One region of the Adlercreutzia equolifaciens DSM 19450 genome, then DNA from elsewhere that is predicted to be linked to it. Evidence: predicted binding sites of a transcription regulator. Region 1 holds the regulator's gene; each other region holds the start of a gene.

Region 1 (7,451 bases):
TGTTGCCCTTCCAGCGCGGGCTCCCGTTGATGAGCAGTACCTTCACGATCGTCTCCTCTTCTTGTGATCTCGACGCGTCCTCGGCGCGCATCCATTAAACTATGCTCATTCTACACCGTTAAACGCAGCAGTCGAAAGAAGCACCGATGAGCAGGGAACCAAAAGAAGACTACGATTGGATCAACGATCCCTTCGACGAGAAGAAGATCGCCGAGGAGCGGGAGCGCATGGGCATGAGCGGCACGTCCAAGACCTTCGTGGGCATCGGCTGCCTTCTGTTCGTGCTGGGCTTCATCGTGCTCATCGGGCTTTTGCTGTTCGGGATTCTTTAGTCGTGGAAGGGCTCTTCGGGAAATACCGGGTGCTGCTCGCGCCCATGGCCGGCGTGTCCGACATCGCCTTCCGCACCTTGTGCCGCGAGGCCGGGGCGGATATGGCCTTCACGGAGATGGTCTCGGCCAAGGGGCTCTCCTTCGCCAACGAGAAGACGCGCCACTTGCTGGCCCTGGCCGACGGCGAGTCCCAGGTGGCCGTGCAGCTGTTCGGCCACGAGCCGGACGTCATGGCCTCCCAGGCCGCCTGGATCGAGCAGGAGATGGGGGAGGGACTGGCCTATCTGGACATCAACATGGGATGTCCCGCCCGCAAGATCGTGTCGAAGGGGGACGGCTCGGCGCTCATGAAGGATCCCGCGCTGGCCGCCTCCATCGTGCGGGCCGTGAAGAGGGCCGTGGAGCATCCGGTCACGGTGAAGTTCCGGCGGGGCTGGGCGGAAGGCGACGAGACGGCGCCCGCTTTCGCGTGCCTCATGGAAGAGGCCGGAGCCGACGGGGTCACGGTGCACGGGCGGTTCGCCGAGCAGCTGTACCGGGGAAGTGCCGACTGGGGCGTCATCGGGCGCGTGCGCGAGGCGGTGTCCGTGCCCGTCGTGGGCAACGGCGACATCCGCAGCGGTGCCGATGCCGTGCGCATGGCGGCCGAGACCGGCTGCGACGCGGTGATGATCGCCCGGGGCGCCGAGGGCAACCCGTGGCTGTTCTCCCAGGTGCAGGCCGCACTTGTCGGGGAGGCGGAACCTGCACCGCCTACGGTTGAGGAACGTATCGCCATGGCGCGTCGCCATGCGGAGCTGCTCACCCATCGCGAGGGGCGCAATATCGTGCGCATGCGCAAGCACGCCATGTGGTACATGGCGGGGCTGCCCGGCGCCGCCGCTGCCCGCGGGCGCATCAACTACTGCACGACCCTGGCCGACTTCGATGCAGTGTTCGACGAGCTTTTGGAGATTGCCCGGGAGCATTCGTGATTTGTCCGTCTCGCACCAATATCGCTCCGATTTCCTGCTGTCCATCTCGCATCAGGGTTGTCCGTCCAACGCTAGGAGGCATCGCAATTCGCTCAGACAGTCCTCGCTGGTATCGAAGGCGCCATGGTCAGTCTTTCCGCGCATCGCTGCGCCTTCGATACCATCTGCGGAACTCGCTCGGTTGCAATGCCTCCTAGCGTCGGACTACTCGGTCGGAAAGAGAGGACCCTCATGGCTTACAATCCCTATAAGGCACTCTACCTGCACATTCCGTTCTGCGTGAGACGGTGCGGGTACTGCGATTTCGCCACTTCGGCGGTGGAGCGGGACTCGCCGATTATCGACGAGTACGTGGAATCGCTCGTGATGGATATCCGCCGGGCCTCGAGGGAGGGAAAGCTCGGGGCCATCGAGACGGTGTATCTGGGCGGGGGGACGCCGAGCCATATCGGGATGGGGCGGCTTTCGATGCTCCTTTATGCGCTATCGATGTCAATGCATCTTGAGCCTGAAATCGAGTGCACCATGGAGGCGAACCCCGAAAGTCTCACGGCACCCATGGTGCGGGATATTTGGGCGCTCGGGGTGAACCGGCTTTCCATCGGGGTGCAGTCCTTCGACGATGAGGTGCTGCGCATCCTGGGCCGCGCCCACGACGCCGAGGCTGCCCGGGCGGCGGTGCGCGCGGCCCAGGAGCGCTTCAAGAACGTATCGGTGGATCTGATGTGCGGCATTCCCGGGCAGAGCGCTGAGTCCTTCGCGGAAAGCGTGCGGGAGGCGGTGGCGCTCGGCGCGAACCATGTGTCGGTGTACCCGCTGACCATCGAGCCGCACACCCCCTTCGATGCCGCTATCATGCGGGGAGAGATGCCCGAGCCCGACGAGGACGTGGAAGCAGCGGCCATGGAAGAGGCGCGACTCATCCTCGAGGACGCGGGTTTTCACCGCTACGAGGTGGCGAGCTACGCGAGGCCCGGCTTCGAGAGCCGCCACAACACCGCCTACTGGACGGGGAAGCCCTACCTGGGGCTGGGGCGCTCGGCCGTCACCATGACCCAGAACGCCGAGCGTCGCATGCGGGTGCAGGACGGACAGGTGGTGGACGATCTGGACGCGCGGCAGATGGCCGCCGAGGACCTCATGCTAGGCATGCGCATGGCCCGCGGCGTCTCCGACGAGCACCTGTCCCGGGCGGCGGCGATTATCGACGGCGATGCGGCGAGCAGCTCGGTCCTCGTCGCCTTCGACGAGCTGTCCGACCTGGGCCTCGTCGAACACGCGGACGGCCGTTGGCGCCCCACCGACGCCGGCTGGCTCTGCGGCAACGAGCTCTACGGCCGCCTCCTCGACCTTGCCCCGTAAGCCAACCCATCATCCCTGCTTCGCATACCACCACCTTCGTAGGGGGCGACCTTGGTCGCCCCTCTTCAACGCCGAAAATCTTTCTTGCTCGGGAGGGCGGCGCAAGCACCGCCCCTACGGAATCGCTCCCGAAGGGCCGCCTTCCACCTGTGCTTGTGTGTCGCTTGCGTCGAGATGGGCGCTTCCATTAGCACTCTCGCCTTGCGGTTGCTAAAATGGCGTCAACAACGGAAGGTTCCGCGCCCGGCGCGCGGGACGGTACGGGAAGGCGAGAGGAGCGGATATGCTGTCGGAGCGACGCCAGAGAGTGCTGCGCGCGCTGATCGAGGACTACATCGAGTACGCGCTGCCCGTCGGTTCGCGCACCCTGACCGAGCGGCACCGCCTAGGCGTGAGCCCCGCCACGGTGCGCAACGACCTCTCTGCCCTGGAAGACGCCGGCTTCATCCAGCAGCCGCACACCTCAGCCGGGCGCGTGCCCACCGACGCCGGTTACCGCACCTTCGTCGACGAGCTGCTCTCGTCGGGATTGGCCGAGGAGGAGCGCCCACACCAGGCCATGGTCGACGAGCTGCGCGCCTCGGCCTCGGAGCTGGACGCGCTCATGGAGCGCACCTCGGCGGCCCTCGCGCGGCTCACCAACTGCCTGTCCATTGTCATGGCGCCCTCGGTGCTCGCGGGCCGCATTCGCCAGATCACGCTGGTGTCGCTTTCGTCCTGGCAGGCCATCGTCATCGTGGTGGCCGAGGACGGCCAGGTGGTCAACCGCACGGTCACCTTCGCCGACGAGGTCTCCGCCGACGAGCTGGCAAGTGCCCAGAACCTGCTGAACCGGGTGCTCGCCGGACACTCGGCCCGCGACGTGCGCCGCTCCATGGACGCCGGCACGGTGGAGGCCCTCAGCGACCCGCTCGTGCAGCTCATCATCGACGAGGTCATAGAATGCTTGGGCGAGTCCGAAAGCGCTCGCGCCCACAGCCTTGGCGTCTCGGCGCTTCTGCGCCAGCCGGAGTTCAGCGATTCGAAGGCCCTGCTGCCGGTCATAGAAGTGCTGGAGGACGACCGCGTGCTGCTGAGCACCTTCGACGAGGCCGCCGCGGAAGGGGGCCCGGTCATGGTGCGCATCGGGCACGAGAACCCCGCCTCGGAGCTGGCCGGCGTCTCCATCGTGGCCTGCCCCTACGGTCGCGGCGAGTCCGAGGGCGTCGTCGCCGTCATCGGTCCCACCCGCATGAACTACGAGCGCGCCATCCGCGCCGTCCGCGCCGCCCAGTGCGCGCTGCACGGCGAGTAGCCGCGCGTTACCAAGAACACAGAAGAGCGAACGAAGAAAGGCAAGATTCACCTATCATGGCCGCAACTAAGGACCTCTACGAAATCCTCGGCGTCTCCCGCGACGCCTCCGAAGCCGAGATCAAGAAAGCATTTCGCCACAGGGCGCGGGAGCTGCACCCGGACGTGAACAAGGCACCGGATGCCGAAGACCAGTTCAAGGAGCTGAACGAGGCCTACGACGTGCTGTCCGACCCCCAGAAGAAGGCCCAGTACGACCGCTTTGGCACGATTCCCGGCGCGGCGAGCGGCGGCGGCCCCTACGGCGGCGTCGGCATCGATTTCGAGGACCTGTTCGGTGGCGGCTTCGGCGGCATGGGCGACATCTTCTCCACCTTCTTCGGCGGCGCGGCCGCAGGCGGACGCCAGGTGCGCAAGGACGGCCGCGACATGGGCGTGGGCATCCGCATCACGCTGAAAGAGGCGGCGACCGGCGAGAAGAAGGAGATCGTTTACGACCGCCTGGCGCCGTGCCCCGATTGCGACGGCACGGGTCTGGGCGAGGACGGCAAGGAAGTGACCTGCGAGGAGTGCCACGGCACCGGGCGCGTCGTCACCGTGCAGCACACCTTCTTGGGCGACATGCAATCGGCGAGCACCTGTCCCGCCTGCCACGGCACCGGCACGGTCATCGACAACCCGTGTCCCGAGTGCGAGGGTCAGGGCCGCGTGCCCGACCGCCAGCGCGTCTCGGTGGAGATTCCCAAGGGCATTCGCGACGGCCAGCAGCTGCGCATCCACGGCTTCGGCGAGGCGGGCATGCAGGGTGCGCCGGCCGGCGACCTCATCGTCACCGTGCGCATCGCCCCCGACGAGTTCTTCGAGCGCGACGGCGACAACCTGCACTGCAAGCTCGTGGTTCCCATGGTGCAGGCGGCGCTCGGCGCCGATATCGAAATCGACGGCATCTACGAGGACGAGAAGGTCACGGTTGCCATCCCCGAGGGCTGCCAGAACGACCAGATCGTGCGCGTGAAGAGCTTCGGCATGCCGCGCCTGAAAAGCGATGCCCGTGGCGACTTGTTCGCGCATATCGCCGTGGAGGTGCCGAGGAAGCTCTCCAAGCGCGAGCGTGAACTTCTGGAAGAGCTGGCGGCGGAGATGGGCGAGGACGTGAACGAGGAGAAGCGTTCGCCCTTGCAGAAGCTCCGCGACATTTTCGAATAAGGCCGCCGATCATGTCGCTGCCGCGCTTCTTCCTGGAAAACCAAGTGCTCGCTGCCGAAACGGAGGCAGTGTTCCCGCTGCGCCTTGAGGCCGACGACGCGAAGCACGCGCGGGTGCTCCGGCTGACGACGGGGGAGCACATCGCGGTGATCGACGCCGACCAGGATTACTTCGAATGCGAGATCGTCGATTTTGCGGACGAGTTGCCCCTCGTTTCCATTGCGCGCCATGAAGACGCGAGCGAGGCCGGCCCGCAGGTGATTCTGCTGCAGGGCCTGGCCAAGGGCGACAAGATGGAGACTGTCATCCGCCATGCCACCGAGGTAGGCGTGGCGGCCTTCGTTCCCCTTACCTGCGCCCGCTCCATCGTGAAGCTGGACGCAAAGAAGGCGGCTGCGAAGACGGAGCGGTGGCGGGCCATCGCCAAAAGCGCGGCCATGCAATCGGGGCAGGCCCGGGTGCCGGAGGTCGCCGAGCCCGTCTCCGTGCGCGAGGCGGCCGCGATGCTCGACCAGGCGACGGCCGTGCTCGTGTGCTGGGAAGAGGCGCCCGGGACGGCGAGCCTGCGCGAGGCCGTGCAGGACGCGCTCCTCGCGACGTGCACGCCGGCAGCCGACGCCCGCATCGCCGTGGTCGTGGGCCCTGAGGGGGGCCTCGCCGAGGAGGAGGTGCAGCTTCTTCTCGGCTGCAACGGCCGCGCGCGCCTCGTGACGCTGGGCCCGTCCATCCTGCGTACCGAAACAGCCGGCATCGTGGCCCCGGCCCTCGTGCTCTACGAGCTGGGCGGCATGGGCAACGCATGAAGTTCTCCATCATCAATCTGGGCTGCAAAGTGAACCGCGTGGAGGCCGACGGCTTCGAGCGGCTGCTCGGCGAGCGCGGGGGTGCTCCTGTGGCAGAATCTGCGGCTGACCTCATCATCGTAAACACCTGCACGGTCACCGGCGAAGCCGAGAAGAAGACCCGCAAGGCCGTCCGTCGTGCACTCTCTGCTAACGAGGGCGCGCAGGTCATCGTCACCGGTTGCGCCGCCGCCATTGACCCCGATTGGTTCCAAGCTATCGATTCCCGCGTGCGCGTCGTCCCCAAAGCGGAGATGACCCTCTTCCTAGAAGAAGCGCTGCCTGCGCTTCAGGATGCTCCGCGTCACCTCGGCCGCGACGCCGACGACCCCTCCTCGTGTCATCCTGAGCGCAGCGTCGCAGGTGCTAAGTCGAAGGATCTCGCGGCATTTGGGGGCCGCACGCGCATCGGCGTTAAAGTGCAGGACGGCTGCGACAACGCCTGCACTTACTGCATCGTGCACGTGGCTCGCGGCCGCGCGACGAGTCGGCCGGCCGACGAAGTGGTGGCCGAGGCCGTGGCGCTCGCGGAATCCGGCGTCCGCGAGATCGTGCTCACCGGCATCAACCTGGGCTCCTACGACGATGGTGGAGCAGATCTGGCCGACCTTTGCCGCCGCCTGCTTGCGGCTACGGCCGACCTGCACGGGCCGGACGAGCCTCCCTGTCGCTTCCGCATCGGCTCCATTGAGCCCATGGACGTGACCGGCGAGTTCGTCTCGCTCCTTGCCGAGGCCGACGGCCGCATCTGCCGCCATCTGCACCTTCCTTTGCAGTCTGGATCCTCCCGGGTCCTGCGCGAGATGGCGCGCCCCTACGACGCTCACGAGTTCCGCCAGCTGGCCGACTACCTGCGCGCCAGCGTCCCCTCCATCGCGCTGACCACCGACATCATCGTGGGTTTCCCCGGCGAGACCGATGAGGACTTCCAGGACACCTGCGAGCTCGTCCGCCACGTCGGCTTCTCGAAGATCCACGTGTTTCCCTATTCCAAGCGCGAGGGAACGCCCGCGGCCGCCCGCGCCGACCAGGTGCCCCCGGAGGCGAAGTCCGCCCGGGCCGCCTGCTTGCGTGCGCTTTCCGATGAGCTCGCCGCCGCCGACCGCGCCTCCCGCGCCGGCACCATCGAGCTGGCCCTCGTGGAAACCCCCGAAGTAGCCACCACCGAAAGCTACCACGAGGTAGCTGCCCCTGCGGGCGCAGACGCGGGATCGCTTGTGCCAGTACATTTACGGTAATTGCTGGATCTTCGGAAGTTGTTGTGCGACAAGGGGAGAGGGTGAAGCATTATGTCGTTGCGCTCTTCTCTGCTAACTGACATCGCTGTTTCTGCATGAGATTTACGGCTATGAGCGTCTCGGCGGAATGCGGTGCTTCACGGTCGTGTCTCAAGCTTTGGGAAATGCCTGATCAGTGCTTTGACTTACTTCAGTACGTGCGCA
Region 2 (7,451 bases), 640 kb from region 1:
GAGGGACGCGGCGGCCATCGTCGCCGAGAGCGGCCTGAGCCGCGATTTGGTGGACTACGTCATCGCCCGCACCGACGCCAACGCCTTCAAACGCGCATTGGAGCCTCCGTACCCTGACGCGTCGTTCTACGGCGCTCCCGCGTCCCGTTAGCGAAGCTGCGTCCCGCTGGCGATCCCGCGTCCCGCTGGCGAACGAGCCCCGTCTGGTGCCGGCGTTGTTCAACAGGCTCGTTTCATACACCCCACGGTGTATGGCGCGCGGCGGCGCAGTCGTTTACCATAGCGGTCATGGATAAGATCTTCCGAAATACCCCGAAGCTTACGGCCACCGACTGGCTCATCGACGCCGTCATCGCGGCGGGGGCCTTCGGGTTCTGCTGCCTGCAGCTCACCGTGGCCGTGAACCTGCTCATTCCCGATGAGTTCATGCGCCGGCTCATGGGCATCCAGGCCATGGTGCCCTCGGGCCTCTCGCTTCTGGCCATCGCGCTCACTACGCTGCCTCTCGTGCTGCGGCGCAAGTTCCCCTGGGCCGTGTTCGTGTGGTGCCTGGTCAGCTGGGGCCTGCTTCAAGCGGAGCTGAACGGCATCGCCCTGTCCGTGGCGGGCCCCCTCATCGCGCTGTTCACGCTGGCGTCTGCGCGCTCGCGGGCCGAGGCGGCCATCGCGTGCGCGGTCATGTGCCTGGTGCTGCTCGTTGCCCCGGCGCCCCCGGAGCAGTCGCGCATCTTAACGCAGCTCACCGTGCTCCAGAACATGGCGCTGGCCCTGGCGGCCGCCTTCGCCGGCTATGCCCTCCACGAGCACCAGGAACGCACGCGCGCCATCGAGGAGCGCGCGGTCGCCGCCGAGCGCAGCCGCGAGGCCGAGGCGCGTCGCCGGGTGGAGGCCGAGCGCGTCTCCATCGCTCGGGAGGTGCACGACATCACGGCCCATTCGCTGTCGGCCGTGAGCATCCAAGCCGCTGCTGCCGAGCGCTTGGTCGATCGCGATCCGGCGGCGGCCAAAGAGGCCATCGCCGAGGTGCGCCGCACCGCCAAAGGCGCCCTGGAGGAGATTCGCGCCATGATCGGCGTGCTGCGCGCGGGGGAGGGGCCGGCCGAGACGACGCCCACCCAGGGCACCGACCGCATGGGCGATTTGGTGTCCTATTTGGAAGGCGCCGACATCGAGGTCACGCTGGACGAGACCGCCTACGACCGCGCCTGCGTGCCGGCGTTCATCGACGTGGCCCTCTTCGGCATCGCGCGCGAGGCAGCTACGAATATCGTGCGCCACGCCGGGGCGCGCCGTGCGACGCTGGCACTGTCCACGAAACGGGAGGGCTTCGCCGAGCTTGTCGTCGACGACGACGGGAAGGGGCTCGCTGCCCCGGCCGCCGCGGCCGGTCACCACGGCCTGCTCGGCATGCGCGAGCGCGCGCGGCTTCTGCAGGGCACGTTCTCCGCGTCCCCAAGCCCGCTCGGCGGCGTGCGCATCGCCGTGAGCGTTCCCCTCAGCCAGAAGGAGGAGACCCATGAGTGAGGCCGATCCCATCCGCGTGCTCGTCGTGGACGACCAGGATCTCGTGCGCGGCGGCTTCAAGGCCATTCTCGGCACCTACGAGGGCATCGAGATCGTCGGCGAGGCCCGAAACGGGGCCGATGCGGTACAGGAGGCCCAGCGCCTCAAGCCGGACGTGGTGCTCATGGACATCCGCATGCCCGAAATGAACGGCATCGAGGCCACCCGCGCCATCACATCGAATCCTCTGCTCGCAAAAACCCGGGTGCTCGTGCTCACCACCTTCGACGTGGACGAGTACGTTTACGATGCTCTGGGCGCCGGGGCGAGCGGCTTTTTGCTGAAGGACGCCGACCCCGACGAGATCGTGGCGGCCATTCGCGTCGTGGCCCGAGGCGACGCGCTCATCCAGCCCTCGGTGATGCGCCGGCTCGTGGAGACTTTCGTGGCCGCGCGCCCGCGGGGCGGCTGGGGCGCCGCCGATGTGGCCGAGGCTCGCCGCGCCGCGCTGACGAGCCTCACCGACCGCGAGCGCGAGATTCTCGTGCTGGTGGCCCGGGGCCTTTCCAACGACGAGATCGCCGAGGAGCTGTTCATCTCGCCGGCCACGGTGAAGACGCATCTGGCCCGCGTCATGGCTAAGACCGATGCTCACGACCGCGCCCAGCTTGTCGTCTTCGCCTACGAGACGGGTTTGGTGACGCCTGCCCCCTAGGGAGACTGTTCACCTGCACAAATTCCAACTTGGAAAGTAATCCCTGATCAAGATTATAATCACAGGAAACTTGAGTGAAAAAAACTCAAGTTTTTCTCCGTCCCCTCTTGCATTCCTTCCCGTAGCTGTTATGATGCGTAACTGTTTAGCACTCGTTGCTACCGAGTGCTAGCACTTAACCTAACCGAGTGGTTAAATTGGAAGTTGCGCGAAGGCGCTACAACAACCATTGAAAGGACGGCAAGCTATGAATTTGAAGCCTCTGGGCGACCGCGTCATCCTGAAGCAGGACGAGGCCGAGGTTACCACCGCCTCCGGACTGTTCCTGGCCTCCGATGCCAAGGAGAAGCCCCAGACCGGTACCATCATCGCCGTGGGCGAGGGCAAGATGGACAAGGACGGCAAGCTGCTTCCTATGCCTGTTAAGGTCGGCGACAAGGTCATCTACGGTAAGTTCGGCGGCACCGAGGTGACGCTGGACGGCGAGAACGTGCTTATCCTGCGCGCCGACGACATTTACGCCGTGGTTGAATAAATAATTATTTATTCAACCACGCCCGACGGCTTTCCGTGGCGGCCGCCTCGCGCTTCAGAACCTGCGGTCTTTCGCACACAGCGCGAAGGCTGCTTAGCTCAAGACCGCAGAACCTTCAGCACGATGCGACTCACCACGAAAAGCCTGCTGTTTCCCTTGTTGATTTTTAAGAATAGATAGAACACGAAAGGAACGCGAACTTATGGCTAAGGAAATCAAGTTCGATACCGATGCCCGCTCCGGCCTGGCCGCGGGCGTCTCCAAGCTGGCCGACGCCGTCAAGGTGACGCTTGGCCCCAAGGGCCGCTACGTTGCCCTGGAGAAGTCCTACGGCGCCCCGCTCATCACCAACGACGGCGTGACCGTTGCCAAAGAGGTCGAGCTGGAGAACCCGGTGGAGAACATGGGCGCCCAGCTGGTGCGCGAGGTGGCCGTGAAGACCAACGACGTGGCCGGCGACGGCACCACTACCGCCACGCTTCTCGCCGACGTCATCGTCTCCGAGGGCCTGAAGAACGTGACCGCCGGCGCCGACGCGCTCGGCATCCGCCGCGGCATCGAGAAGGCTACCGACGCCATCGTGGCCGCCATCAAGGCCGACGCCACCCCGGTGTCCACCAAGGAGCAGATCGCCAACGTCGGTCGCATCTCCGCCGGCGACGCCGCCATCGGTGACAAGATCGCCGAGGCCATGGACGCCGTGGGCAACGACGGCGCCATCTCCGTGGAGGAGTCCCAGACCATCTTCGGCATCGACATGGACATCGTCGAGGGCATGCAGTACGAGCGCGGCTACATCTCCCCCTACATGGCCACCGACATGGAGAAGATGGAAGCGGTGCTGAAGGATCCCTTCATCCTGCTGACCGACATGAAGATCAACTCCATCCAGGACATGGTTCCGCTGCTGGAGGAAGTCATGCGCGCCCAGCGCCCGCTGTTCATCGTGGCTGAGGACGTCGAGGGCGAGGCCCTGTCCACCATCCTTCTGAACCGCCTGCGCGGCACCCTGAATGTCGTGGCCATCAAGGCCCCCGGCTTCGGCGACCGCCGCAAGCGCATCCTCGAGGACATCGCCGTGGTCACCGGTGCCCAGGTCATCGACAAGGACTTCGGCATGACCATGGCCGACGCCACTATGGAGATGCTCGGCACCGCCAAGACCGTGAAGGTCACCAAGGACACCGCCCTTATCGTGGACGGCGCCGGTAAGAAGGAGGACATCGAGAACCGCATCCAGATCATCCGCGCTGAGCTCGAGCGCGTCGATTCCGACTTCGACCGCGAGAAGGCCCAGGAGCGTCTGGCGAAGCTCTCCGGCGGCGTTGCCGTGCTGAAGGTGGGTGCTGCCACCGAGTCCGAGCTGAAGGAGAAGAAGTCCCGCATCGAGGACGCCCTGCAGGCGACCCGCGCGGCCGTGGAAGAGGGCATCGTCGCCGGCGGCGGCGTGGCGCTCGTGGACGCCATCGGCGCCCTGGACGCCGTCAAGGCCGATGACAAGGACGAGGAAGTCGGCATCGACATCATCCGCAAGGCCATTGAGGCCCCGATGCGCGCCATCGCCCAGAACGCTGGCTTCGAGGGCTCCGTCGTGGTGGAGAAGGTCAAGAGCCTGCCGAAGGGCGAGGGCCTGAACTGCGCCAACGGCGAGTACGGCAACATGATCGAGATGGGCGTGAACGACCCGGTGAAGGTGACCCGCACGGCGCTGCAGTCCGCGGCCTCCGTGGCGGCCCTCATCCTCATCACCGAGGCCACCATCAACGAGATCCCCAAGGAGGGTCCCGATCTGAGCGCTCTGGCTGCCGGCATGCAGGGCGGCGGCGGAATGTACTAGGCCCCAAGCAAGGAAAACTTGCACGTGGCTTAACCGCACAACCAACTAAATCGCAGAAGGGCGCCTCATCAGGGCGCCCTTTCTGTTGTGCGCAGGTTTTTGCTGTGCATCTTGGAAATCGTGCTTTTTTGGATCGCTCAGCTTGGAAAATGTGCTTTTTTGTTTTCGGGTAACACCCATTTTGACCTGGTAAAACTCAAGAAATACCAGGTCAAACCCCTATTCAAAAAAAGCACATTCTCCAAGCTGAGCTAACAGCCAATTCGCGGTCACATCCTTTTCTATGGGCGTTTTCGGCAGTCGTTCCCAAGAGGGGCGCGATCTCCTAAGATAGTGCGATACGCGAAAATGGCCCCGAAGCCCAAGGAGGTTTCCGTGGAATTGTTGGAAGAGCGCATTCGCCGCGATGGCGTGGTGAAGGCGGGCGGTGTGCTGAAGGTGGACGCCTTCTTGAACCACCAGATGGACATCGAGCTGTTCTCCCAGATGGCCGAGGAATGGAAGCGCCTGTTCGCGGGCAAGCCCATTAACAAGATCCTCACCATCGAGGCCTCGGGCATCGGCATCGCCGCCGTGGTGGCGCATCATTTCGGCGTGCCCGTGGTGTTCGCGAAGAAGACCCAGTCCATCAACCTGGACGGCACGATGTATTCCACGCGCATCCAGTCCTTCACCCACAACCGCATCTACGACGTCATCGTCTCCACCCGCTTCCTCGGGCCCGACGATCACGTGCTCATCATTGACGACTTCCTTGCCAACGGTTGCGCCCTGCGCGGGCTGCTCGAGATCTGCGAGAGCGCCGGGGCCACCGTGGAGGGCATCGGCATTGCCATCGAGAAGGGCTTCCAGCCCGGTGGCGACGAGCTGCGCGAGGCAGGTTACGACCTGCAGTCCCTCGCCATCGTCGAGGCCATGGACCCTGCTACCGGCGCCATTGAGTTCCGCTCATGAGCCGCAAGAGAAACGTGGAAAGCGAGGGCGGCGTGGCGTTCGTCGACCCGAAGATGAAGGCGCTCTCGTCCCTTGATGGCGAGATCGGCTGGCTTGCGGCCTTCCCCTATGGCCTGCAGCACGTGCTGGCCATGTTCGTGGCGAACCTCGCGCCCATCGCGATCATCGCCGCGGCGGCCGGCCTTCCCGAGGACTTGCGGGCCACGCTCATTCAGAACGCCATGTTCATTGCCGGCATCGGCACCTTCGTGCAGCTGTTCCCCGTCTGGCGCGTGGGCAGCGGGCTTCCCATCGTCATGGGCATCAGCTTCACCTTCGTCTCCGTGGCCTGCACCATCGCGGCGACCCAGGGCTACGGGGCGCTCGTGGGAGCGGTCATCGTCGGCGGCCTCATCGAGGGCGTGCTCGGCCTGTTCGCCCGCTGGTGGCGGCGCATCATCACACCCATTGTGGCTGCTGTGGTGGTGACCTCTATCGGGTTCTCGCTGCTCGGCGTGGGGGCGGCCTCCTTCGGCGGCGGTTCCGGCGCGGAAGATTTCGGCAGCGCCACGAACCTCATCCTCGGCACCGTCTCGCTCCTGGCGTGCCTCGCGTTCCAGGGCCTCGCCAAGGGCGCTACCAAGCAGCTTTCGGTGCTCTTCGGACTCATCGTGGGGTATCTGGTGGCCATTCCGCTGGGCAAAGTGGACTTCTCCGGCTTCGCTTCGGCGCAGCTCTTCTCGCTGCCGGGAGTGCTGCCCGTGACGCCGGAGTTCAACCTGGGCGCTATCATCACCGTCACGCTCATCTTCCTCGTGTCCGCCACCGAAACGGTGGGCGACTGCTCGGCGCTCACGGCCGCCGCGCTGCGCCGCAACCCCACGGACAAGGAGCTCTCCGGCGCCGTGACGGCCGACGGTCTCGTTAGCTCGCTCGCCGGCGCGTTCGGCTGCTCGCCGGTCACCTCCTTCTCACAGAACGTCGGCCTCATCGCCATGACCGGCGTGGTGAACCGCCGCGCCATCGCCACGGGGGCGGTCGTGCTCGTGCTCGCCGGCTTCGTGCCCGTGGTGAGCCTCGTGTTCGCCTCCCTTCCCGAGGCCGTGCTCGGCGGCTGCACCATCATGATGTTCGGCAACATCATCGTCAGCGGCTTCCAGATGATCGCCAACGCCGGCTTCTCGCAGCGCAACATCACCATCGCCGCGCTGTCGCTGGCTGTGGGCATCGGGTTTACCCAGATGGGCGACATCTTCGCCATCTTCCCCGAACTGGTGCAGAGCGTCTTCGCCGACAACTGCGTGGCCGTGGTCTTCGTCGTGGCCATTCTGGCGAGCCTGCTTTTGCCCAAAGATCAGAAGGTGGAGGGGCCGCTCATCGTGGAGGAGGGCAACGATTCGGTGGATGCTGCCGCAGACGCGCTAGAATCTTAGGCCCATGGAAACCATCGCGCACATAGCCGGGCACGTGCTGGAGCATTCTCTGGCCGACACCCTGTACCTCATCCCGTTTCTGTTCGTCACCTACCTGGCCATGGAGTGGCTCGAGCACAAGACCGGCGGCAAGACCCAGGAGGCCATCCGCCACGCCGGCGCGGCCGGGCCCATCGTCGGCGCATTTCTGGGCGTGGTGCCCCAGTGTGGCTTCTCGGCCGTGGCGGCCACGCTGTACGCGGGTCGCGTGATCACGCTGGGGACGCTGTTCGCCGTGTTCCTCTCCACCTCCGACGAGATGCTGCCCATTTTCCTGGCCGAGGCGGTACCCGGCAATACCATCTTATCCATCATGGGGGCGAAGGTGGTCATCGGCATGGTCATGGGCTTCATCGTGGATGCCGTGCTGCGCCTGGCGCGCCGCGACAAAGAGCGCCTGCGCATCCACGAGCTCTGCGAGCAGGACCAGTGCGGCTGCAACCACGATTGTCACAC
Region 3 (7,451 bases), 850 kb from region 1:
ATGATGTGATTTGGCTACAAAAAATGTCGCGGAAGAGAAAGCGCGCTCAGGTGAAGGTGCATTATACGACCGATGATCTGGTCGTTAATTTGTCGGTGTTTAGCAAAGATGGGGCGCTTTTGAAGAGCGAGGATGTTGTAACTGGCTTGCCACGTGCCTCCTGGGGGCTTCCGTACGAATACGTGGGATCCCTAAAATGGAAAGACGAGTCGGCGGTAGTTCTGAGCGCAAGATCGGGCTTCTCGTATGAGATGGCTCTGGATGAGGCCGAGATCAAGGTTCGCTAGTTGAAATGATTCTTGCGGGCTTCGCGCTGGGCATCGATGGCGAACTTGATGAAGTGATATTGCACACACTGTGTGCAATATTGTCCAATGAGACGAAGAGGGTTGGCAAAGTTTCAGCTTTAAATATTGCAACAGGCTGTTGCAAATGTCTTGTGAGTGCGTGAAACGAGCTACTCTATCAAAATGAGGTTTTAATTTTGATAGAGTATGTCTATACTTTTCCTATCAAAATGAAAACCTAATTTTGATAGGAACAGCTATGGAGCTCATCGACTTCTCGATATATCCTGCGAGCGACGTGCAATACGGCGGCTCGGAGCGCAAGGAAGCGATTCTGGTGCCGAACGGCGGTGGTCGCCCCTGCGAATATATGCTGAAGTTCCGCAAGCGCACCCCCTTCGGCATGCGGAACAACCATCTTTCGGAATATCTGGGCTCGCGCATCTTCGAGGTCTTGGGGTATCCAACCCAGAAGGTGTTTCTCGGATTGCGCCACGGTGAGGAAGTAGTTGCCTGCAAGAGCTTCGTGGCCGATGGGAAGCAGTTCGTCCCCTTCAACGATGTGGGGGAGAGCACCCTGGACGAGGACAAGGAATCCTACCAGTACGACTACGAGGACATCATGCGCATGCTGCGCGACAACTCAAAGCTCACCGACGTTGCCGAAACGATCTCGATGTTCTGGGAGATGTTCATCGTGGACGCCCTGCTGGGCAATTTCGATCGCCACGGCATGAACTGGGGCTTCATCAAGCGGGACAATGCGTATGCGCTGGCGCCCGTTTTCGACAACGGATCCTGCCTCTTCCCCAATATGACCGACGAGGACGAGATGGCTTCCATTGTGACATCTCCCGAGGAGACGGCCAAGCGCGTGTACGGATTCCCTCTGTCGCAGATTAAGCTGCGGGGAAGGAAGAGCTCCTATTACGAGGTGATAAACAGCCTCGCTTTCCCCGAGTGCAACCGCGCCCTCGAGGAGGTCATGGGCCGTATTCAGCTGGAACGTATCGAGGCGCTTGTGGGCGAAATGCCAATCAGCGAGTGTCATCGTGCGTTCTATCGTCACATGATTCAAGCTCGCTACCATGGCATCCTGGAATCGTCCTGGGCTTCGCTCGGAAGGAGGTTTCTGTGAGAGAGTCGGTTACTGCCGCCCAGCTCTGCCTTGACGGTCGCGGCGGCTTTACCTACGTGGTGGCGCTGATGCGCTACATCATGAGGGAGGACGAAACCTTCCGCTACGAGCTGGAACCGAACTACGAGGTGATCGACCTGCTGGATTCCTCGGATTTCCAGGGTATTCCCGGGTTCGATTTGTCGGTGCGCAAGACGTGCTACGAGCGCGATAACCGCACGCCCACCCTTATTGCCGACCGCGCGCCCATGGCCAATCGTGAGGACCTTTGGTCGTTGCTGGATGAATGCGGGATGGACTATTGGGATCCCCTCGAATGGCTCGTCCGCTCCCCCCGGCGCTATATCGGCGACAAGCTGTACTTCCGCGCAGTGCCCGAAGGTGCCCCTGGTGTCCTGGGGATGGAGGAGGCTGTTGCGTCTGCGGCGAACTCGCCCCAGGCCGTTGGCTCGGTACTTGCTGCCCTGTGCGCCGGCGATGCCGTGGAATGCGAGGGCGAGCCCTTGGGCGGCGCCGAGCGGAAGGTTCTCTACGAGAGCTTCATGCTGCTGCATGAGAAGGCGTCACGGGGGAGGCGGGCCGAGACGAGAGGCGGAGGGCCTGCGGCTCGCCCGGGGCGCCGACGGAAGCCCGTCGACGAGCTGATGCTCCGCGAGGCCATTGCCCGTTACCGCGCCCACGAGTGGACCGCTGCGAAGGCGGCCGAGAGCATCGGGGTAGGCGAGGCCACCTTCTACCGTCGCATAGCCGAGTGGGAACAGCAGGAAGGCTGATGCTTTCAGGGTCTCGTCCGATCAAACTTAAAGAAAACTTGATAGGTATTGACTTAGGTTTCCTTCTGCGTAGAATGTGGTGTTAGCACTCAGTAAGGGAGACTGCTAACGCTTTTGTCGCCGCCGGTCAACGACTGACGTACAGACCGAACGCACCGCGAGACACCGCCGGCGCGCGACCTACACTGGGGCAGTTATGTGTCTTCCGCCTCTAGGAAAGAAGGACAAAACCTATGCGCAAGTTCAAGACAGAGAGCAAAAAGCTGCTCGACCTCATGATCAACTCCATTTACACCAATCGCGAGATCTTCCTGCGCGAGCTTATCTCCAACGCGTCGGACGCGGTGGACAAGCTGTACTTTCGCAGCCTCACCGACCCGTCTGTGGCCGTGGGCCGCGACGACTTGGCCATCACGGTGGGCTACAACAGCGACGAGCGCACGGTCACAGTGTCCGACAACGGCATCGGCATGACCAAGGACGAGCTGGACAAGAACCTCGGCACCATCGCCCATTCCGACTCTTTCGAATTCAAGGCCGCCCAGGCCGAGGCTGCTGCCGAAAGCGAGCCCGGCGAGGCGAAGGGACTCGACGACCTCACCGATGTGGACATCATCGGCCAGTTCGGCGTCGGCTTCTACTCCGCCTTCATGGTGGGCAAGAAGGTGCGCGTCGTCTCCCGCGCCATCGGAAGCGGCGAGGCCTGGGCCTGGGAGTCCGACGGCATCGACGGCTACGACATCAAGCCGGCCGAGCGCGCCGAGCATGGCACCGACGTCATCGTGTACCTGAAGGACGACACCGCCGACGAGTCCTTCGGCACCTTCGCCAGCGAGCACGGGCTCACGCAGCTCATCAAGCGCTACAGCAACTACGTGCGCTATCCTATCAAGATGGAAGTGACAAAGAGCCGCAAGGTGGAGGCCCCCGAGCCGGCCGAGGGCGACCAGCCGGCCGCGCCGCAGTGGGAGAGCTACACCGAGGTGGAGACCATCAACTCCATGATCCCAATTTGGAAGCGCAAGAAGTCCGAGGTCTCCCAGGAGGAGTACGACGAGTTCTACAAGACCGACTTCCACGACTTCGAAAACCCGGCCCGCACCATCTCCGTGCATGCTGAGGGGTCGCTGAACTACGATGCGCTTATGTTCGTGCCGAGCCGCGCGCCGTGGGACATGTACTCGAAGGACTACAAGCGCGGGCTCGCCCTGTACTCCTCCAACGTGCTCATCATGGACAAGTGCGAGGAGCTTCTGCCCGACTACTTCGGCTTCGTGCGCGGCGTGGTTGATTCCTCCGACCTCACGCTGAACATCTCCCGCGAGACGCTGCAGCACAACGGCCAACTGCGCGCCATTGCCCGGCGTCTCGAGAAGAAGATCAAGGCCGACCTGGCGAATATGCGCGACGACGATCGTGAGGCCTACGAGGAGTTCTTCAAGCAGTTCGGCCGTACGCTGAAGTTCGGTATCTACCAGAGCTACGGCATGGCGAAGGACACGCTTGCCGACCTGCTTCTGTTCTACTCCGCTAAGCAGCAGAAGATGATCACCCTGGACGAGTATCTGGCCGATGCGCCGGCCGGAGCCGACTCCATCTTCTTCGCGGCAGGCGACTCGCTGGAGCGCCTGGCCGCCATGCCGCTCGTGACCACGGTTTTGGCCAAGGGCTACGACGTGCTGCTGTGCGACCAGGACGTGGACGAGTTCTGCATGATGGCCATGGGCACCTACGGCGAGCACGCGGTGGACGGCGACGAGGAGAACAAGCAGCCCTACTTCATCAAGAACGTGGGCTCCGAGGACCTGGGCCTTACCACCGATGAGGAGAAGAAGGAGGCCGAGGAGGCCACCGAGTCCAATGCCGAGCTGTTCGGCATTATGCAGGAGGCGCTTGACGGCAAGGTGGAGCGCGTCGTCGTTTCCACCCGCCTCACCGATGCGCCGGCCGTGGTCACGAGCGAGGGCGGCATGTCGCTGGCCATGGTGCAGGTGCTGAAGAGCCAGCCGGGCACTGACGAGTTGCCCGAGATGCACCTGGTGCTGGAAGTGAACGCCAAGCACCCGGTGTTCGCCACGCTGCAAGCGGCTCATGAGGCCGGCGACGACGAAAAGGTGCGCACCTATGCGGGCCTTCTGTTCGATCAGGCACTCCTCGTGGAGGGCATTCTGCCCGACAACCCGCTCGCCTTCGCCCAGGCTGTCGCTGAGCTGATGAAGTAGGCCCAGCCTGCCAACCAGTGGTGCACGCCGGCGCGGAAGTGCCCTCGAGCCGCCGAATTAAGCAAACCCGAGAACCCCTTCTCTCTCCTGGAAAGGATCGCCAAGCGCGATCCTTTCCCGTGTTTTTCGGCAAATATTGCGATTGTTAGCAGAAAGGGCAGTGCCCGAGAGGTTCGCTCAGCAGGGTAAAGGGATAAAATGACAATAAAATAATGAGTATTGTATAATTCACTTACCTTACGAGTAAGAAGAGTGGGAGCAGCGCAGGGATTTAGTTCCTCGAGGTGCTAACAATCGAAATATTTGGCAAAAAACAGGAAGGCAAATCGCCTAGGCGTGGATCCTAGCGCATGTGCGCTTTTCAAGCAGAAAAAAGATGCCCCATGAGGCGGCCATGAGAACGAGGCCGATGGCGTCGAAGGCGATGAACAGGTCGATGCTGCTGGCCAGCAGGTCGTGGCCGGCGGGCAGGGTGGCACGGATGAGCGACTCTCCGACGAGCCCTACGACTTGCTGAGCCAGTACGACGCTGGCGAGGGTGCGGTGGCGCTCGGGGCGCCAAATGACGAGTGGGTAGGTGCAGTTCCACATGAGGAAGGCGATACCGATGCCCTGAGTGGCCACGCGACCTGGCACGCCACCGAGCTCGTAGGCGCCCATGTAGGCCTCGGGCGCGAGTGCGAACCCCAGGGCGCACTGCACGTTCACGACGAACACGAAGGCGAAGCAGAGGCGCACGACCCAGGTAGCCGCGGTGACCCTTCGTGGCACTTTCTGCGGACTTGCGCTGTCCTTGCCGATCTTCCTGTTTGTCGCGCTCTGGTCGGTGGAGTCGCTGTTCAGCTGCGAATCGTTTTGGACGATGGGGGCGCTTGCTTTCCCTGTGTTATCTTGAGCAGAGGACGTGGAACGGGGATCGAGAGATATCATTGTTTCCTACCTCTCCAGCTGGCTCAGCTGCCGGAAGGCGTAGAAGGCCACGGCGCTGGAGGCGGCGACGTTCAAGGAATCGACGCCGTGGGCCATGGGGATGCGTACGGTATAGTCGCAGCGGGCGATGGTGGCGGGGGAGAGCCCCTCGCCTTCGGTGCCGAACAGCAGCGCCAGCTTCGCGGGTTCGCCGGTGGACGCCTCACGTTCGGCCAAAAGCGCATTCAGCTCGTCGGGAGTCACTGAGTCGTCGGAGAGTGCCATGGCGGCGCAGGTGAAGCCGTGCGCGCGCAGCTCGGCGATGCCCTCGTCGCTCCAGGTCCCGCAGCCGGGGCGATTCGGTACGTCTGCGTCTCCAATACGGGTCCACGGCACTTGGAAAACGGTGCCCATAGACACGCGCACGGCGCGGCGGTACAGCGGGTCGTAGCAGGCGGGGCTGACGAGCACGGCATCCACCCCGAGGGCCGCTGCGCTGCGGAAGATGGCCCCCACATTGGTGTGGTTCGTGATGTCTTCAAGCGCCGCCACCAGCCGCGCCTCGTGCAGCACGTCGGCCACGGTGGGCAGGGCGGGGCGACGGAAGGCCCCGAGGGCGCCGCGCGTCAGCTCGAAGCCGGTGAGTCGCTCAAGTTCGTCATGAGGCGCGACGAACACCGGCATCTCGGGCGCGCCCGCCCGCTCTTCCATGCGCTCGATGAGCGGTGCCATGGAAGGCAGCCACTTCTCTTCCATAAGAAGCGAGATCGGCTCCATGCCGCCCTCGAAGGCCCGTTCGATCACCTTCTGCGACTCGGCGATGAACAGCGCACGCTCCGGCTCCAGCTTACTGCGCAGCTGAGCCTCGGTCAGCCGCGCGAACGCATCGAGCCGTGGGTCTTCCAATGTGTCTACATAGATAAGGGGCATGCCGGTTCCTTCCAAAACAAAAGCGCCCGTCTATTATAGGCGGGCGCTTGCAAGATTGCCTCGGTTGAGACTTAGGAAAGGGCGGCCTTTAGGGCGGCCATCTGGTTGGAGCCGAGGCCCTGCAGACGACGCTCGGCCGGAATGCCCAGTTCCTCCATGAGCTTCTCGGTCTTCACCTTGCCGAAGCCGGGCAGGGCGTTCACGAAAGCCTTGACCTTCATGCGGCCGATGATCGGGTCGTCGATCTGATCGAGAACCTCGGCCGGGGTGGTGAGACCCATGGCGAGCTTGTTGGTGATCTCGGAGCGCTTGGCGCGAACGACGCGAGCCTTCTCGAGGGCGGCGGCGCGCTGCTCAGGGGTCATGGTAGGTGCGGGCATATCACTTCTCTTTCTCTAGTCGGTGCCCTTCTAACAGGGCCTTCACTCGAAGAACGCTGGTACCAGAAGGCTTCGGTACCAGCGTTTCTCCGTTTTTAGCTACACGATCATAATAGAAAACCGCAGGTTGTACACCCCTTTTCCCGCTAATGTCGCGTTTTTGCAGAAAAATGTGCGCTTTTAAGGCTCCGAAATGGGGATTTGGTGACGAAATAGCTCGAATGCGGCTGCTCAAGCTTCTTGAGAAACTGCGAAAAAGGGGAGGGAAGGCGCTGCTCGAAGACGTTGGACGGGCACGCGAAAGCAGGAGCGCTATAATGCTGCGGAAACCTGCAATCGAAGGGAGCAATACTGTGACTGAGAAGCTGGTAGCCGAGGTGCAGCCGACCGAGCACCCCGCCTTCAACGAGTTCGTGGCCACCATCGAGGCGCTGCGCTCGCCGGACGGGTGCCCCTGGGACAAGGCGCAGACCCACAAGAGCATTTCCGGCAACATGGTGGAGGAGGCTTACGAGGCCGTGGATGCCATCGAGGCCGACGACGTGCCGCACATGCGCGAAGAGCTCGGCGACGTGCTGCTTCAGGTGGTGCTGCAGTCGCAGATTGCCGCGGACGCTGGTGAGTTCACCATCGACGACGTGTGCCGCGACGTGAACGCGAAGATCGTGCGCCGGCATCCCCATGTGTTCGGTGACGTGGTGGCAGGCGACGCCAACGAGGTGCTGGACGTATGGGATCAGATAAAGATGGCCGAGAAGGAGTCCGCCGACGCTGCGGCCGATGCGCCCCAGGGGCTGCTCGACGGCGTGCCG

Evidence for each region. Region 1 encodes HrcA, which represses chaperone genes, less so after heat shock. Its sites were predicted from a motif close to TNTTAGCANNCNNNNNNNNNGNNTGCTAANA; they were not measured.
Region 2: a site for HrcA is predicted at 2,362-2,392, ahead of AEQU_RS08065 (co-chaperone GroES). Genes of this name have one in related genera too.
Region 3: a site for HrcA is predicted at 2,279-2,309, ahead of htpG (molecular chaperone HtpG). Genes of this name have one in related genera too.

What each region holds. Positions count from the first base shown of each region.
Region 1 covers NC_022567.1:1,385,195-1,392,645, reverse strand. The annotation lists gene AEQU_RS05525 (flavodoxin family protein) at 1-46, opposite strand, end outside; gene AEQU_RS05520 (hypothetical protein) at 147-332, shown strand; gene dusB (tRNA dihydrouridine synthase DusB) at 335-1,306, shown strand; gene hemW (radical SAM family heme chaperone HemW) at 1,538-2,668, shown strand; gene hrcA (heat-inducible transcriptional repressor HrcA) at 2,952-3,962, shown strand; gene dnaJ (molecular chaperone DnaJ) at 4,019-5,167, shown strand; gene AEQU_RS05495 (RsmE family RNA methyltransferase) at 5,179-5,970, shown strand; gene mtaB (tRNA (N(6)-L-threonylcarbamoyladenosine(37)-C(2))-methylthiotransferase MtaB) at 5,967-7,247, shown strand.
Region 2 covers NC_022567.1:2,025,712-2,033,162, reverse strand. The annotation lists gene nadE (NAD(+) synthase) at 1-151, shown strand, start outside; gene AEQU_RS08075 (sensor histidine kinase) at 289-1,524, shown strand; gene AEQU_RS08070 (response regulator) at 1,517-2,218, shown strand; gene AEQU_RS08065 (co-chaperone GroES) at 2,466-2,753, shown strand; gene groL (chaperonin GroEL) at 2,956-4,590, shown strand; gene AEQU_RS08055 (xanthine phosphoribosyltransferase) at 4,966-5,544, shown strand; gene AEQU_RS08050 (uracil-xanthine permease family protein) at 5,541-6,956, shown strand; gene AEQU_RS08045 (putative manganese transporter) at 6,961-7,451, shown strand, end outside.
Region 3 covers NC_022567.1:535,330-542,780, forward strand. The annotation lists gene AEQU_RS01850 (hypothetical protein) at 1-287, shown strand, start outside; gene AEQU_RS01855 (HipA domain-containing protein) at 547-1,425, shown strand; gene AEQU_RS01860 (hypothetical protein) at 1,422-2,198, shown strand; gene htpG (molecular chaperone HtpG) at 2,432-4,420, shown strand; gene AEQU_RS01870 (hypothetical protein) at 4,751-5,350, opposite strand; gene AEQU_RS01875 (TrmH family RNA methyltransferase) at 5,357-6,259, opposite strand; gene mihF (integration host factor, actinobacterial type) at 6,331-6,639, opposite strand; gene mazG (nucleoside triphosphate pyrophosphohydrolase) at 6,993-7,451, shown strand, end outside.